Regions from separate parts of the Thalassotalea montiporae genome, predicted to be linked through region 1. Evidence: predicted binding sites of a transcription regulator. Region 1 holds the regulator's gene; each other region holds the start of a gene.
What was found. Region 1 encodes FliA, which starts transcription of late flagellar genes. Its sites were predicted from a motif close to CTAAAGNTNNNNNNNNNNNNGCCGATA; they were not measured.
Positions count from the first base shown of each region.

Region 2: the regulator FliA is predicted to act here: its motif matches at 1,669-1,695, upstream of pomA (flagellar motor protein PomA).
Region 3: the regulator FliA is predicted to act here: its motif matches at 3,612-3,638, upstream of ACSLUR_RS05640 (flagellar protein MotY).

Region 1 covers NZ_JBQRUO010000001.1:982,146-987,998, forward strand. Annotated here, with positions in the region: gene flhA (flagellar biosynthesis protein FlhA) at 1-207, shown strand, start outside; gene flhF (flagellar biosynthesis GTPase FlhF) at 264-1,865, shown strand; gene ACSLUR_RS04260 (MinD/ParA family protein) at 1,883-2,725, shown strand; gene ACSLUR_RS04265 (RNA polymerase sigma factor FliA) at 2,745-3,464, shown strand; gene cheY (chemotaxis response regulator CheY) at 3,510-3,893, shown strand; gene ACSLUR_RS04275 (protein phosphatase CheZ) at 3,918-4,661, shown strand; gene ACSLUR_RS04280 (chemotaxis protein CheA) at 4,676-5,853, shown strand, end outside.
Region 2 covers NZ_JBQRUO010000006.1:146,045-151,897, reverse strand. Annotated here, with positions in the region: gene ACSLUR_RS15960 (flagellar motor protein MotB) at 1-792, opposite strand, end outside; gene pomA (flagellar motor protein PomA) at 804-1,568, opposite strand; gene xseB (exodeoxyribonuclease VII small subunit) at 1,911-2,156, shown strand; gene ispA ((2E,6E)-farnesyl diphosphate synthase) at 2,175-3,065, shown strand; gene dxs (1-deoxy-D-xylulose-5-phosphate synthase) at 3,080-4,942, shown strand; gene ACSLUR_RS15935 (methyl-accepting chemotaxis protein) at 5,042-5,853, opposite strand, start outside.
Region 3 covers NZ_JBQRUO010000001.1:1,305,897-1,311,749, forward strand. Annotated here, with positions in the region: gene ACSLUR_RS05620 (PrkA family serine protein kinase) at 1-994, opposite strand, end outside; gene sodB (superoxide dismutase [Fe]) at 1,252-1,833, opposite strand; gene ACSLUR_RS05630 (Grx4 family monothiol glutaredoxin) at 2,126-2,464, shown strand; gene rnt (ribonuclease T) at 2,861-3,520, opposite strand; gene ACSLUR_RS05640 (flagellar protein MotY) at 3,718-4,656, shown strand; gene ACSLUR_RS05645 (M1 family metallopeptidase) at 4,751-5,853, shown strand, end outside.

The DNA of each region.
Region 1 (5,853 bases):
CTTGCAGAAAGACTGCAAAAATCATTAACCGATGGCGCACAACAACAAGAATTAAGCGGTGAAACACCTATCTTGTTAACGTCAGGCATACTAAGAACGGTATTAGCGAAGTTTGTTAAATACACGATTCCTGGCCTGAGAGTGATTTCTTATCAAGAAGTTCCAGATGATAAGCAAATCAAGATTGTCAGCGCAATCGGTAACTAAACCACCAGCACAAACGTAAGAATTAGAATGCTATCTGCTGAATTAAGGGGTTATCAGTGAAGATTAAACGTTATGTTGCTAAAGATATGAGAACTGCGTTGGCACAAATCAAAGAAGAGCTGGGTGCTGACGCTGTCATTATGTCAAACAAGAAGATTCCTGAAGGTGTCGAATTAATGGCGGCTCAAGACAACAACGCACGTGTTGAGCCAAGAATGAGCCAGTCTCAAGAGACAGCTCAAACTAAACGTGATCTTGCTGACGACGTAGTTAATCTATCGGCGCCAGCACCTGCAGCGTCTGGTACTCATCAGCAAACTGAGCCACAACAGCGTATTGAACCGCACCTATCGGGTTTAGAAATGTCGGGTTTAGACAGTGCTGAGCAAGCGCAATCTCCAGCTGATAGCTTAAGTGCATTGTTGGCTAGAAACGTTCAGCAACAGCCTGTTTCGCAGCCGCAAAGCAGTCAAGCTAGTCAATCTAGTCAAGCAACTGCTGTGTCCAAAAACAGTCACGATACTGCAACACCAGATTTAGAACTGCAATTAAAACAGTTTACTGACAAGCTTCAGCAGCAACATGCTGGCACTGAAGCTACTCAAAACGAACAACCTTTCTCGACTGAAGATGATGGTTTTGGTGTACCTGCCAACGCTGCTATTCCTGCTCAAGCTGCTAATACCCCAACAGCAGCATATGGCAACGATTCAAGCGTAGTTAGCATGGACGCATTTAACCAAATGAAAGCTGAAATGGCTTCTATTCGTCAATTGTTGGAACATCAAGTATCAGGCCTAATGTGGCAAGACATGGCGCAAAAAGACCCCAATCGCGCTATGTTAATTGACCGCTTGACTTCGCTTGGTTTGAACGAGCAGTTAGCTGATCAAATTGCAGGCTTTGTCCCTACGCATTTAGACGAAGAGCAAAGCTGGCAAAGTGCGCTGCAATTATTGAGTAGCCAAGTAAATACCACTAACAACGACATTATTCACCGTGGTGGTGTGGTATCACTAGTGGGCCCAACCGGTGTTGGTAAAACAACAACTTTGGCTAAATTGGCAGCACGTTTCGCACAAGTTCATGGCGCAGATAGCATTTTGCTAATCTCTACTGATACATACCGTATCGGTGGTTTCGAGCAACTTGAAACTTACGGCAAAATTATCGGCTGTCCTGTGAAGCTAGCGAAAGACAGTGATGCACTTGAACAGTTAATTCAGCAATACAGCAGCAAGAAGTTAATTTTGATCGATACTGCAGGTATGGGACAACGTGACATGCGCTTAGCTGAGAACTTATCTGGCTTAGTGGCGAACTCACGTATTCGCATCAGAAACTACTTAGTATTGGCGGCTAATACGCAACAAGCAGTAATGCAGGAAAACGTTGAACGCTTTAAGAAAATTCCACTATGTGGCTGCATTTTCACTAAGCTAGATGAAAGCCTAAGTATGGGTGAAATCTTATCAACTGCGATTCAAAACGGTTTACCAATTGGTTATCTAACAGACGGTCAGCGTGTTCCAGAAGATATTAAAGTTGCAAATGCTGAAAAATTAGTTAGTCTTGCAGAGAAATTAGCAAACAAATCAGCGGTAAGATTCAATTTTAGCGCTAATAGACAACCAATGGCCTCAGCTGCCTTTGGTTAACCTTTGAGACGTAGTAGATGATTGACCAAGCAAGCGGCTTACGAAAAATGCAAGATTTAAGACAAATCAAAGTTATCGCAGTTTCCGGAGGCAAGGGAGGGGTAGGTAAAACTAACGTTTCACTCAATACCGCTATATCACTGGCTAAACAAGGCAAAAAGGTACTGGTACTCGATGCTGACTTAGGCTTAGCAAACGTCGATGTGATGCTTGGCCTGCGCGTTCAGAAAAACATTGCTCATGTACTCAGTGGTGACTGCGAACTTGATGACATCATTATTGAAGGTCCGGCTGGCATTAAGATCATTCCAGCGACATCTGGCACACAATCCATGGTGGACTTAACACCATCAGAGCATGCTGGCCTAATTCGCGCCTTCAGCGATATGCAAACTGAATTTGATGTGCTGATTGTTGATACCGCAGCGGGTATCTCAGACATGGTGCTTAGCTTTGCCCGTGCCGCTCAAGATGTGATGTTAGTAGTAACAGACGAACCTACTTCAATCACTGATTGTTACGCGTTGATGAAATTATTAAGCCGCGACCACGGTGTATTTAAATTTAAAGTGGTTGCCAATATGGTACGTAGCCCAAAAGAAGGGCAGCAGTTATTTGCTAAACTGACTAAAGTGACAGATCGTTTTCTGGATGTCGCGATTGAGTTGGTTGCTGTGGTGCCATTTGATGAAAACATTCGAAAATCGGTGCGCAAGCAAAAAGCTATCGTTGATGCTTTTCCAGATTCGGCAGCGTCAAAAGCGTTTAGCGAATTGGCAAGTAAAATCAACAGTTGGCCTATTCCCAACCGACCTTCAGGTCATTTAGAGTTCTTTATCGAACAATTGCTTGAGCAATAACGCCTCATAGGGAGTTATAGTGGTTAAAGCTAATGCTTACACTAGCTATCTTGATAAATCGGCACTAATCGAACAGCACACGGTATTAGTTAAACGTATTGCCTATCACTTGTTGGCCAGATTACCGGCAAGTGTTATTGCTGACGATCTAATTCAATCTGGCATGATTGGACTATTGGAAGCTGCGAGCAACTTTGACGGTAGCAAAGGCGCTAGTTTTGAAACATTTGCTGGCATTCGAATTCGCGGCGCTATGCTCGATGAAATTCGCAAAGGGGATTGGACTCCTCGTTCTGTTCACAAGAATAGCCGAATGATCAGCGATGCTATCAAAGCATTGGAAGGTGAACTTGGTCGCGATGTAACAGACTCGGAAGTTGCTGATAAGCTTGATATCTCCCTGAATGAATACCATCATATTCTTAATGAAGTAAGCACTGGAAAAATCATCGGCATCGAAGATTTAGGGGTGACTGATGATGTGCTTAGTTTTGATGAAGAATTTCAAGAAGATGATCCATATCATACAATTGAACATGTAACCTTTAAAAAAACGTTAACAGAATGTATTTCGACTTTACCTGAGCGTGAAGCTTTAGTACTGTCGCTCTATTACGACGAAGAGCTCAATTTAAAAGAAATTGGACAAGTTCTTGACGTTAGTGAGTCAAGAGTGAGCCAAATTCATAGTCAAGCAATGCATCGATTAAAAGCACGTATGCAATCTTGGCAAAGTTAAGTAGAATATATAGAAATTTATTGATTTATTTCACCGGAGGGTGCCTTGGATAAAAATATGAAAGTACTTGTTGTTGATGATTTCTCGACAATGAGAAGAATTGTTAAGAACTTATTACGCGATTTAGGCTTTACTAATATTCAAGAAGCGGATGATGGCAGCACAGCGTTGCCTATGTTACAAGGCGGTGACTTTGACTTTGTAGTGACCGACTGGAACATGCCGGGTATGCAAGGTATCGATCTTTTGAAAGCAATTCGCGCTGATGAGAAGTTAGCACACATTCCGGTGCTTCTGATCACTGCAGAAGCGAAGAAAGAGCAAATTGTGATGGCGGCGCAAGCGGGTGTAAACGGTTACATTGTAAAACCTTTCACTGCTGCAACCCTTAAGGAAAAACTAGACAAGATTTTTGAACGTTTAGGATAAACGCGCTAAACGCGAGGAAATTTCATGAGTAAATTGTCTAGTGCAAAGATTACTTTAGAACAAGCCAAGTCATTAGTTGAATTTATCGAGAATGGTCAGCAAGAAAAAGCTGACCAATTACTTGCTGATATTCAAAACCCAATTAATTCAGAGTTATTTGCAGAGATAGGTAAGTTGACCCGTCAATTGCATGACTCAATGATGAATTTCCAATTGGACTCACGACTAAACGACTTAGCCAATGCTGATATTCCTGATGCAAAAGAGCGTTTAAATTATGTTATTAGCCGTACAGAAGATGCGGCTAATAAGACCATGGACGCGGTAGAATCCATTTTCCCAGTTGTTGATACCATTCAAGAGCAAGTCAAAGCTGTTAATCCGCTTTGGCAAAAACTGATGCACAATGATCTGAATTTGGGTGAGTTTAAAGCACTTTGTAAAGATATCGACAAATTGCTGAAAACAACATCATCAGAAACCGAACGTATGCACGCGCTAATGACAGACGTATTAATGGCGCAAGATTTCCAAGACTTAACAGGTCAAGTGATTAGAAAAGTAATTGACCTTGTACGAGAAGTGGAAGAAAGCTTGATTAATATGCTGACAGCTTTTGGTGTGACGGAAGATGAGCAAAAAGAAAAAGCAACCCTTAAAACTGGTGAAAATCTAGTTGAAGGGCCGATTGTTAATACAGACGAGAGAGACGACGTTGTATCAGATCAAGATGACGTTGATGATCTCTTATCTAGCCTAGGATTTTAGCGGGAGTTTGGTGCATGTCCTTTGAAGCGGATGAAGAAATTCTACAGGATTTTTTAATAGAAGCAGGCGAAATTTTAGAAGCATTGTCAGAGCAACTTGTTGAGTTGGAAAATGACCCTGACAATGCTGATTTACTGAACGCTATTTTTAGAGGCTTTCATACCGTCAAAGGTGGTGCCGGATTTTTATCATTAACTGAACTTGTTGATGCCTGTCACGGTGCGGAAAATGTGTTTGACATTCTGCGTAATGGCCAACGCTCTGTAACCCCTGAATTGATGGATGTTATCTTGCAGGCGCTTGATACCATTAATGAAATGTTTGCGTTAGTGCAAAATCGCGAACAACCAGAGCCTGCTGATCCTGCTTTGCTTGCTGAGCTTCACCGTTTGAGTGAGCCAGAAGGTAGCGAAAGCGCTGCGCCAGCTCCTGCTGTTGAAGAGCACGAACCAGAGATCTTCCAAGAAACTGAAGTCGCAGCAGAATCTGCTGGCGGCGATGAAGAAATGACGGAAGACGAGTTCGAAGCACTGCTTGACGAGCTTCATGGTCCGGGAAATAGTGCAGCTTCTGCTAGCACGCCTGCTGCACAACCGGCATCTTCCAATAGCGATGAAATTACCGATGATGAGTTCGAATCATTGTTAGATGAACTTCATGGCCAAGGAGCATTCAAAACCGCAGCAAAAGAGACTACGCCAAGCCAAAGCAGTTCTTCTGACGAAATTGACGATAGCGAATTTGAAGCGTTATTGGATGAGTTGCATGGTAAAGGCAAAGCCCCAAGTGCTGCCCCTGCGACTCCAGCGTCTAAACCTGTGGCTAAACCTGAAGCAGCTAAACCACAAGCTGCCAAACCAGCAGCACAACCTGCGGCCAAGCCTGCAGCAAAAGCGCCAGCTAAGCCTGCGGCTAAAGAGAAGAAGCCTGCAGCGCCTGCGGCTCCGCAAGCGGAAACTACCGTTCGTGTTGATACTAAACGTTTAGACCAAATTATGAACATGGTTGGCGAGCTCGTGTTAGTGCGTAATCGACTAACGAGCTTAGGCCTGACGAAAGAAGACGAAGAACTAACAAAAGCGGTTTCTAATCTAGATGCAGTAACAACTGACCTGCAAGGCGCGGTGATGAAAACGCGTATGCAGCCAATCAAGAAAGTATTTGGCCGCTTCCCTCGTGTTGTTCGTGATTT
Region 2 (5,853 bases), on a different contig from region 1:
ATTCGGCACTTTCACCATTTCATGAGCAATTGCCACAGCACGTTGGCTAGAAAGATCCCAATTTGAGCGGTAAAGCTCTGAATCAATACCTTGGTTATCGGTATTACCTGAAATCATGATCTCGCCCGGTACATTGTTAAGCAAGACACCAATCTCTTGAATAATTGGCTTAAACTTCGGCTGCAAAAATGCAGAGCCTGAAGGGAACGAGCCATTTTCGCGAATACGTATGGTGATTTGTTGCCCTAGTGACTCCAGTTCAATCGCACCGTCTTGAATTTGTTGTTCAAGCTGCTCGGCAATTTTCTTGACGAGCTCATTCACTTGCTCTTGTTGCGCCTGTTCCAGTTGTTGCTGAGCTTGCTCAATTTGTTGTTGTGACATTTGCGTGTCGGTGCTTTGCGATTGACCACCACGTTCAGTACCGCGTTGCTCTTGGCGACCACCCGCAGAAGTTTCATCGCCCGCTTGGAATTCCAACATTTGTTGAGTCATTTCCATGGTTTGCTGCTGGATAACTTCTATCGGCGTTGGCTCAGGCTTACCTGGGCGAAACTCTTTCGCAATGATGCTGGTTCCCTTAGGAATATCTTTCACCTCAATTTTATTTTGCACACCGAAGGCAAACTTCATCGAGCCAGCAATTTGCTTGAACTTCAATACGTCCATTTCCGAGAAGCTCAATAGCAAAACGAAAAAGCACATTAACAGTGACATCAAATCCGCGAAAGTTCCCATCCACGCAGGTAGACCTGCGGGCGGGCACTTACACTCAGGAGGTGGAGATGACATGGCTTACCTCACTACTCTTCAGTGGTGTCTATTTTTCGCTTACTTTCTGCTAAATAGTTTTTCAGCAGACCTTCAATAACACGTGGGTTTTGGCCGTCTTGAATCCCCAAAACCGCATCTAAGATAAGCTCTTGGTTTAACTTTTCTTCTGCCATTCGAAGCGATAACTTGTTCGAAATTGGAATGGCAATAACGTTTGCTAAGAAAGCACCGTACAACGTCGTTAATAGTGCAACCGCCATCGCGGGACCAATCGCCTTAGGGTCATCCATGTTAGATAACATCGCAACCAGACCAATCAAGGTACCAATCATCCCCATCGCTGGTGCAACTTCAGCAAGTGCGCCTAGCATGCCAACGCCAGTATCATGACGCTCAGTTGTTAGTGCGATGTCTTTTTGCATGGTGGCACGCACCACGTCGGCATCGTGACCATCAACCAGCATGTCGACACCTTTTTGCATAAAGGCATTAGATATCTCGGCCTCTTCCAGGGCTAAAAAACCGCCTTTTCGCGCTGCGTCCGCCATTTCAACAGACTTTTCAATCAACTCTTCTGGCTTTTCCAGCTTGAACATAAATGCCTTGCCAATGATCTTACCAATGGTAAAAAACTGGCCAAGGTTGTAATTCGATAAGACAACGAAAATTGAACCACAGAATACGATAAGAATTGATTGGGTATCGACAAACATTGAAATGTCGCCACCTAAAATCATCGCCATCACGATGAAACCAATTGCGCCTAACATCCCAATTAGCGTAGCTAAATCCACAAATGCCTCCTAATGTGTGTCTTTAACGAGCAGAACTCTGCTGATAATACATTATCAATAAATGAATCGCGACCTGTATTACAGCCTGTTACACAGATAGTATCGCCCGCAAGGTCAATAACTTAACTTGTTTTTGATTCAGTTCAGCTATCGTTACTATAAGCGGGCGAATATGTGCCATTGATTGACCTAGACGCGCCGCTCATGTACCTTTGCGCCTTATTACTAGGTTGCAATGCTAAACTAACCTTAACCAATCGAAGCGATGCTTATTAAACAGGCAGAGAGTACGTTTGGTCATCACTTGTTTATCATCAAAAACGGGCTATCCGTGGTATAGAAATGGCAAAGAAGAAACTGGAAAATCTATCGTTCGAAGAGGCGCTTGGCGAACTTGACACTATTGTTCAACAATTAGAACAGGGTGAATTAAGTTTAGAAGAGTCAATGGCGATTTTTGAACGCGGCTTAAAGCTTAGTCAATTAAGTCAGCAAAAACTGCAAGGCGCAGAGCAAAAAGTGCAAATGCTGATTAATCAAAATGGTCAAGGTACTTTAACGAACTTTGAACAAGACGATAACGCTTAGTTTAAGGCGATAAAGATTTTGACGACTTTACCTCAACTTAGTGAATATCAAGCACGCGTTAACCAGTTACTTGCCAACAAACTTGATAGTTTACCCGTTAATGACACTAAGCTATTAGAAGCGATGCGCTATGGCCTGTTAATCGGCGGTAAACGCATGCGTCCATATTTGGTCTATACCACAGGTCTAGCTTTAGGTGCCAAACTTGAAGATTTAGACGGCATTGCCTGCGCCTTAGAGTGCATTCATGCGTATTCATTATTACACGATGATTTACCAGCAATGGACGACGATGATCTACGACGCGGCCAACCAACTTGTCACAAGGCTTTTGACGAAGCAACAGCTATTTTGGCCGGCGATAGCTTGCAAACACTGGCGTTTGATTTTCTTGCCAATCACCCGTTTTCAGACTTTGGTCAACAAAAAATGCCAATGCTGTTACAGCAACTAGTTGCCGCGGCGGGTTACCAAGGCATGTGTGGTGGCCAAGCACTGGATTTAAGTGCAACCGATAAGCATGTTTCATTGAACGAGCTTGAAACCATTCACAGACTCAAAACCGGCGCATTATTAAAAGCCTCGGTTACGATGGCCTCAGAATGTGCACCACAAGTTACTGATGAGCAAAAAACGACGCTGGCAACATTTGCCGAGCTCATTGGGCTGGCTTATCAAGTGCAGGACGATATTATCGATATTACATCGACACAAGAGCAGCTTGGTAAGCCTAAAGGCTCAGATATTGAAGCCAATAAATCAACTTACCCAGCACTACTTGGCTTAGCAAATGCTCAACAAAAAGCAGAAACGCTATACCAAGAATCGCTTCAAGCTTTAGCTACTTTGCCCTACAATACCGACACTTTGGCAGACTTTGCGACCTTTATTGTTCGCCGTACTCATTAATTACTAATAAGACTATGACCATTAATCTAGCTGATTATCCTTTATTATCAACGATCAATTCCCCTGACGATTTGCGTTTACTGAGCCAAGATCAGTTAACTAAAGTCAGTGATGAGTTACGAAGCTATTTATTAAACTCTGTCAGTAAAAGCAGCGGCCATTTCGCCTCTGGTTTAGGCACAATCGAGCTAACGGTTGCACTGCATTATGTTTATCGCACGCCGTTTGATCACCTAATTTGGGATGTTGGCCACCAAGCCTACCCACACAAAATTCTAACGGGTCGTCGCGACCAACTACACACGATTCGTCAAAAAGACGGCTTACACCCGTTCCCGTGGCGCGAAGAAAGTGAATACGATGTGCTGAGTGTCGGTCACTCAAGTACGTCAATTTCTGCGGCACTAGGTTTAGCCGTTGCTGCCGAAAAAGAAGCCAAAGATCGCAAAGTAGTTGCCGTTATTGGTGACGGTGCGATGACAGCAGGTATGGCTTTTGAAGCATTAAACCACGGCGGTGACATCAACAAAGATATGTTAGTCATCTTAAATGACAACGAGATGTCAATTTCGGAAAACGTGGGGGCGTTAAATAATCATTTAGCCAAACTACTTTCGGGTAGTTTATTTACGGGCTTTAGAGAAGGTAGTAAACGCTTACTAAACAACATTCCGCCGATCAAAGAATTAGCCAGTCGTGCAGAAGAACACCTCAAAGGCATGGTAGTACCTAGCACTTTCTTTGAAGAATTGGGCTTTAACTACATAGGGCCAATTGACGGCCACGACGTTAATGGCTTAGTTGATACCATTCGCAATATGCGCAACCTGAAAGGGCCGCAAATTTTGCATATCGCAACCAAGAAAGGTAAAGGCTACCAAGCAGCAGAGCAAGACCCGATTAAGTACCACGCGGTACCTAAATTTAACCCTGCTGAAACGTCACTGCCGAAAAGCAAACCAAGCTTACCAACTTATTCTAAGATTTTTGGTGACTGGCTATGTGGCATGGCCGAGCGCGATAGCAAGTTAATGGCAATTACGCCAGCGATGCGCGAAGGCTCGGGTATGGTTGAATTTAGCCAGCGTTTCCCTGATCAATATTTCGATGTTGCCATTGCCGAACAGCATGCCGTGACCTACGCAGCAGGTCTTGCCATTGGCGGCCAAAATGCCGTTGTCGCAATTTACTCAAGCTTCTTGCAACGCGGTTATGATCAGCTGATTCACGATATTGCCATTCAAAACTTACCAGTTTTATTTGCAATTGACCGTGCTGGTATTGTCGGCGCTGACGGCCCTACACACCAAGGTGCGTTCGACTTAAGCTTTATGCGCTGCATTCCAAATATGGTGATTATGACACCGTCTGACGAACGCGAGTGTCAGTTGATGTTAACCACAGGCCACCTGCATAATGGCCCAGCAGCAGTGCGCTATCCACGTGGCAGTGGCACGGGCGCTGAATTGCCGACGCTTGATGAAACCATCACACTAGGCAAAGGCGTGAAAAAGCGCCAAGGTGAAAAAATTGCGATTTTGAACTTTGGTACGGTGTTGGGCGAAGCCTCACAAGCTGCCGAAGCACTTGATGCAAGCTTAGCTGATATGCGCTTTGTTAAACCAATTGATGAAACACTTATCAATGAACTTGCCGACAATCACGATGTGATTGTAACGGTTGAAGATAATGCCATTGCCGGTGGCGCAGGCTCTGCGGTAAATGAGTATTTATTAAGCCAAGGGCGTGCAATAAAAGTGCTTAATATTGGCTTACCAGATGTTTTCATTAAACACGGTACGCAAGAAGAAATTCACCAAGAGTTAGGCTTAGATTGTCAGGGTATTATCGATAAAGTTAACGCGTTTATTGGTTAGTCTCTACGACTCAAACTTCTATGCCTAAAAACCAAAAAAGCCGCTATTGCGGCTTTTTTGGTTTTTCAGTCCATGATCTTCAATTCAGTTAATATTAGCCTAGGTACCTGTTCTAACATTAAAAGCATCAACCGCGCTTTCTAGCGATTGAGCAAGTTTTGCGACCTCTTCACTGTAGCCAAGAGTTACTGTCGATTTTTCACTACTTTGCTGACTCACTAAGGCTACTTGCGAAATACTGTCGTTGATTTCACTACTCAAGTTATTCTGCTGTTGTGCTGCACTTGAAATATCAATACTCATTGAATGCATTTGTGAAATCGCTTGGCTTATCGTCGTCAGTGTTTCTAACAGTAACTCAGTGTCTGTCTGACAACGGGTTGCGTTGTTTTTCCCTTGCTCAATCTCCTCTACAACACTGCTCGTTTGTGCCTGTAGCGAATCAATCATGGCATTAATTTCAGAGGTTGATTCTTGTGTACGACTGGCAAGCATACGTACCTCATCGGCAACCACTGAGAAGCCTCGACCTGCTTCACCAGCACGTGCAGCTTCAATTGCAGCATTAAGCGCCAATAGGTTAGTTTGATCAGCAATACTTTGGATGGTTTCTAAAATACTACTGATATTGGTTGCTTCTTGATTCAACAAGCTGACTTTGCCAGCGGTATTTTGCAGCAACATCGTCAAATCATTAATCTTACCTGCCGTGCTATTAGCACGCTGTTCAAGTTCATTACTGCGATTTAAAGCCTCAGTCATCTGATTTTCAGCATCGGTTGACTTAGCCAATACTTCGTCCGCATGTTCACTGAGCGACAGGGTATTATGATTAACTTCATCAACCGTTGATTGCTGAGAATCTAGTGAGGTAGCTACCGCTTGTAACTCAGTTTGTGAGCGATTAGCCG
Region 3 (5,853 bases), 320 kb from region 1:
AGTAAGGCACTTTTACAATATAAACGCGGTCGAGAAACGCTTCATTGTTTTTATTGTTTCTAAAAGTCTGCCATTCGCTTTCATTGGAATGCGCTAGAATCATACCGCTAAAAGGTAGCGCCGATAATCCTTCCGTTGGGTTGTAATTACCTTCTTGTGTTGCGGTTAATAGCGGGTGTAGCACTTTAATTGGTGCTTTAAACATCTCAACAAATTCCATCACCCCCTGATTTGCGCGGCATAACGCACCTGAGTAGCTGTAGGCATCTGGGTCATTCTGAGCAAAATGCTCTAATTGGCGGATATCGACTTTACCTACCAATGCCGAAATATCTTGGTTGTTATCATCCCCAGGTTCAGTTTTCGCGATGGCGATTTGATCCAAGATAGACGGGTATACTTTAACCACTTTAAATTGCGCAATATCGCCTTTGAATTCGTGCAGACGTTTAGCTGCCCATGGCGAAATAATAGACGTTAAATAGCGGGCTGGAATGCCATATTCTTCTTGTAAAATTTTGCCATCGGCGTCAGGGCTAAATAAGCAAAAAGGGTGATCGTTAACTGGGCTACGCTCACCATTAGCGCTTAATACGTATATGGGCTCTTGCTGCATTAGCGCCTTCAGCTTTTCTGCTAAAGATGATTTACCGCCACCAACGGGGCCAAGTAAGTAAAGAATTTGCTTCTGCTCTTCTAAGCCTTGTGCCGCGTGTTTTAGGTAGGAAACAATTTGTTCTATGGCATCTTCCATACCATAGAAATCTTTGAATGCGGGGTAGCGAGCAATAACACGATTAGAAAATATCCGGCTGAGCGTGGGCTCAGTGGAAGTATCAATCATTTCTGGCTCGCCAATGGCGCTGAGTAAGCGTTCTGCACTGCTGGCATAGGCCATTTTGTCTGAACGACAAATATTGAGAAATTCTTGCAGAGAAAATTCTTCTTGCTGCGCCTGTTCATAGCGAGATTGGTAGTGCGTGAAAATGCTCATAGCTGTCTCCCATACCTAAATTAAGGCAACAATAATTAAGACCGACAAAACAGGGGATATATTTATAAGCTTAGTTGGATTTTAGATTTCGGCGAAAAAAACTCACAGTTTTTTGTAATTTTCTTTGCTCACTAAGTGTATTTAAGACGCTGAATTTGCGACATAAAAAAAGCCGACAATGTCGGCTTTCGATAAATATTGTGTGTTAGTTTAGCTACGCTTGGTGGCTAAACCAAGATCAACTTACACAGGGTCAATTAAGCAAAGTTTGCTGAAGCAAATTCCCAGTTGATTAACGCCCAGAATGCTTCTAGGTAGCTAGGACGTAAGTTGCGGTAGTCGATGTAGTAAGCGTGTTCCCATAAATCAACAGTCATTAGTGGAGTTACGCCGTCTTCAGTTAATGGTGTTGCCGCATTTGAAGTGTTAACAATGTCTACACCGCCATCAGCTGTTTTAACTAACCAAGTCCAGCTTGAGCCGAAGTTGTTTACTGCTTTGTCGTTGAATGCCGCTTTGAATTCTTCAAAAGAACCGAATTTAGCGTTAATTGCGTCAGCTAGTGCACCTGTTGGTTCGCCGCCACCGTTCGGGCTTAAGCTGTTCCAGTAGAAAGTGTGGTTCCAGATTTGTGCAGCGTTGTTAAATACGCCGCCTTCTGAAGACTTAACGATTTCTTCTAGAGATTTACCCGCAAAGTCAGTACCTTCAATTAAGCCGTTTAATTTAACTACGTAAGTGTTGTGATGCTTACCGTAGTGGAACTCTAAAGTTTCTTGTGAAATATGAGGTGCTAATGCGTCCATTGCATACGGTAAAGCTGGTAATTCAATAGCCATGTTATTCTCCAGAAATTTATATTGATTAGAAAATTTTATTCTTAAACAAACTCATCTATAGGTTTGTTTTTCTGAAAAACCTAGTAAAATACTCAGGTTTTTTGAAGCCACGCATAGTGTACCGAAATTTATAGGTATTGCTAGCGCTATTATCAAGGCTTTAACGCTATAAAATAGATGATTTTTATTTGTTGGTAGGTTGGTGTTGAAAATATCGTTAACTGCCCATATCAATCATTGTTATCGCATAGTTATGTGCATAGTCAACGCGTAGTTATCACAAGAGGTTATTATGGAAACGATTGAACGCATTAAACAGCAAATTGCTGAGAACTCTATTTTACTTTACATGAAGGGTTCGCCAAAACTACCAAGCTGTGGTTTCTCAGCGCAAGCGGCTCAAGCGCTAATGTCTTGTGGTGAAAAATTCGCTTTTGTTGATATCTTACAAAATCCAGATATTCGTGCTGAACTTCCACAATATGCTGATTGGCCAACATTCCCTCAACTATGGGTTGAAGGCGAGCTAATTGGCGGTTGTGACATTATTCTAGAAATGTTCCAACAGGGTGAGCTGCAAACCGTTATTAAAGAAGCTGCGGCTAAAATGAATACCGAAGAAAACTCATAGTATTTTCTTGTTGTACTAATAGTTTATAAATAGAAAAAAGCCCGATTGAAACGCTCAATCGGGCTTTTTTATTGTCTGTTCTGTCATTAAGAGTTCAATAACAATTTGTATAAATGCTTTATACCAATTTGATTAATTATTTAGCCTCTCAGAATGACATAAGCAGTATTAGAACAAACGAAATTTATGACGATATAGTCGTTCTACATCAAGTGAATTTTGTGCAGTTATTATGCTGCTTATGCATTCCCAAGGGCGAGTTTTAAAGGCTCATATACTGCGTTATGGCGTTTGCTTTTCGTTCAAAAAAGGGGAATTACCATTCTCTGCACGCCAAACCTTGTCTATGAGCCTTTAAATTCTCGCTGAGTGATCAAATAATTATTCAATTTGGTATTAACCTAATGGCCAACCGCCTAAACTACGCCACTTGTTAACAATTGTGCAGAACAGCTCTGCTGTTTTTTCTGTATCGTACAGGGCTGAATGGGCTTCGCTATTGTCAAAATCGATTTGTGCGGCTTCACATGCTTTTGCTAATACGGTTTGTCCAAAGGCAAGGCCAGATAAGGTAGTGGTATCAAAGCTTACAAAAGGATGAAACGGACTGCGTTTAATGTTGCAACGTTCTACTGCTGCATTAAGAAAACCTAAGTCAAAGGCGGCATTATGGGCAACCATCACGGCGCGCTGGCAACCTGCTGCCTTCATTTTCTTTCTAACTAATTTAAATATTTCTTTGAGTGCATGCGCTTCTTGGACATTACCGCGCAGTGGGTGAGTAGGGTCAATACCGGTAAAAGCCAGTGCTGATGGTTCCAAGTTTGCACCTTCGAACGGTTCAATGTTAAAACATATGCTTTCGTCGATACTCAATTCACCAGTGTTTTCATCAAGTGATAATACGCTGGCTGCAATTTCTAATAGGGCATCTGTTTTGGCATTAAAACCTGCGGTTTCAACATCAATAACAACAGGGAAATAACCGCGAAACCGTTGCGCAAAAAGTGATTTTTCAGTGATGGGTTCGGCATTAGTGTTTACAACGTCTGACATGCTTTTTTTGATCTAGCCTAAATTGCGAGGCATTATCGCAAAAAATCATGTTAATCTCGACATTAGCAATTTAAAAATGCGTGAATTATCGCTAAAGTTAGTGAAATAAATGCCGATAAAAACCTGTCGGATAAAGAATGTAAGTTCCTGTTATGAATAATTTGTTGCTTTCCACGCTAGGCAAGGTTTCGCAAAAGATGTCATTTTTCAAATTAGATACAAGTTGTCGTTCAACAAAAGTAACTCAAAATCTAGGTACTATTTTGGGTACTGGCCTTGCTGTGGCTACCATCTTAACCGCAAGTACTGCTAATGCTGGTGTTCGTCAATATACTGCATCTTTGGAAAATTCACACTGGCAGGTTACCAATAATTCTCGATTAAATTGTACGTTATCGCACAACATTCCCAATTACGGCGAAGCTAAATTTGTCAGTAAAGCAAACCGCAATAATAACATGCTGTTTGAACTTGATATGCTGCGTTTGCCAGATAACTACTCGCTTGCTGAGTTAAGATCTGTCGCGCCGAACTATCGCCCTGGCATGAACAGTTACACTATCGCTGATATGAAGCTATACAAGCAATTTTCACCGAGTTTAGATAAGAAAGTTGCGTGGACTATGTTAAGCGAACTTGAGCAGGGCATGAATCCAACGTTTTACTATAACGATTGGTATAGCGAAAACGACAAAATATCTGTTGGTTTATCCAATGCGCGTTTTATGCGTGCTTACAAAGAATTTGTTGGCTGTGTTGGCAACTTATTAAATTATAGCTTCGACGATATTTCGTATACCGTACTTAATTATCAATCAAACAGTGACAAGTTTACCAAAGCATCAGAGCGCAGAATGGCGATGATCTCACAGTACTTAAAACTAGACACTGAGTTAGAACTGGTGTTGATTGATGCATATTCAGACAGCTACGGTGGCCGTTGGAATAACTTAGAGTTATCAAAACGCCGTGCGAATAAAATTCGCGAATATTTTGTAAAAAACGGCATTGATACAAGCCGTATCGAAGCCAAAGGCTATGGTGAAAAGCGCCATATTGCATCAAATGAAACTATCTTGGGTCGCGGCCAGAACCGTCGTGTGGTTATTCACATGGAAAAGCCGATCGAATTCTAATAGCATATACTGCTAACAAATATTGAATATGGCTGTAGGTTAGGGTTAACTTACAGCCATATTTTTTTGTCTCCTTCATTCACGAGAAAAACTAATGAAAAGAATAATAACGGCATTAGTGTTTTGTGCTGGGCTGGTTGGCAGCGCATTTGCACAAACGAAAGATGCTTATACTTACGCAAATTATGACCAAGTAATAACCACGCATACTTACCTAGATTTGGCCATTGATTTTGACAACAAGGCGTTAAAAGGATTTGCCGAGCTAGATTTAAAGTGGTTAGTCGATAACAAGCAGCCAATTTACTTAGATACACGTGACTTGATTGTTCATCGCGTGATGGCAAAGCGCACGGGTGGTGCTTGGCAAAAAGCTGACTATACACTGGCACCTCGCGACAAGGTTTTGGGCAGCAAATTAACAGTCAATGCGCGTATTAAAGCTGACAAGCTCAGAATCTATTACGAATCGACCGCCAAGGCTTCGGGTTTACAATGGCTAACGCCAGCGCAAACTACGGGTAAAAAACTGCCATTTATGTTTAGCCAAAACCAAGCAATTCACGCTCGTTCTTGGATCCCTGTGCAAGACACGCCAAGTGTTCGAATGACATACACAGCACGTATTTCAACGCCTGATAACGTGTTGGCGGTGATGAGTGCCAATAATGATCCAGACACTAAGCGCGATGGCGACTATTTCTTTGATATGCCACAACCTGTTCCGCCTTACTTAATTGCGATTGCAGCAGGCGATTTGGTGTTCAAACCAATGAGTGACATTACCGGTATTTACGCCGAGCCTAGCTTAGTTGACTCTGCGGTTGCTGAGTTTAATGACACCCAAGCCATGATTGATGCAACGGAAGCAATGTATGGTGAATACCGTTGGGGCCGTTACGATTTATTAATTTTGCCACCTAGCTTCCCGTTTGGTGGCATGGAAAATCCGAGACTATCTTTTATCACTCCAACCGTTATTGCCGGTGATAAAAGCTTGGTCAACTTAATCGCTCACGAGTTAGCACATTCTTGGTCAGGTAATTTAGTGACGAACGAGAGCTGGCGCGATTTATGGTTAAACGAAGGTTTTACCAGCTATGTTGAAAACCGCATCATGGAGCGTGTGTTTGGTCGAGATCGCGCTGTGATGGAGCAATCGTTAGACGCACAAGGCTTAAGCTATGAAATTGCAGA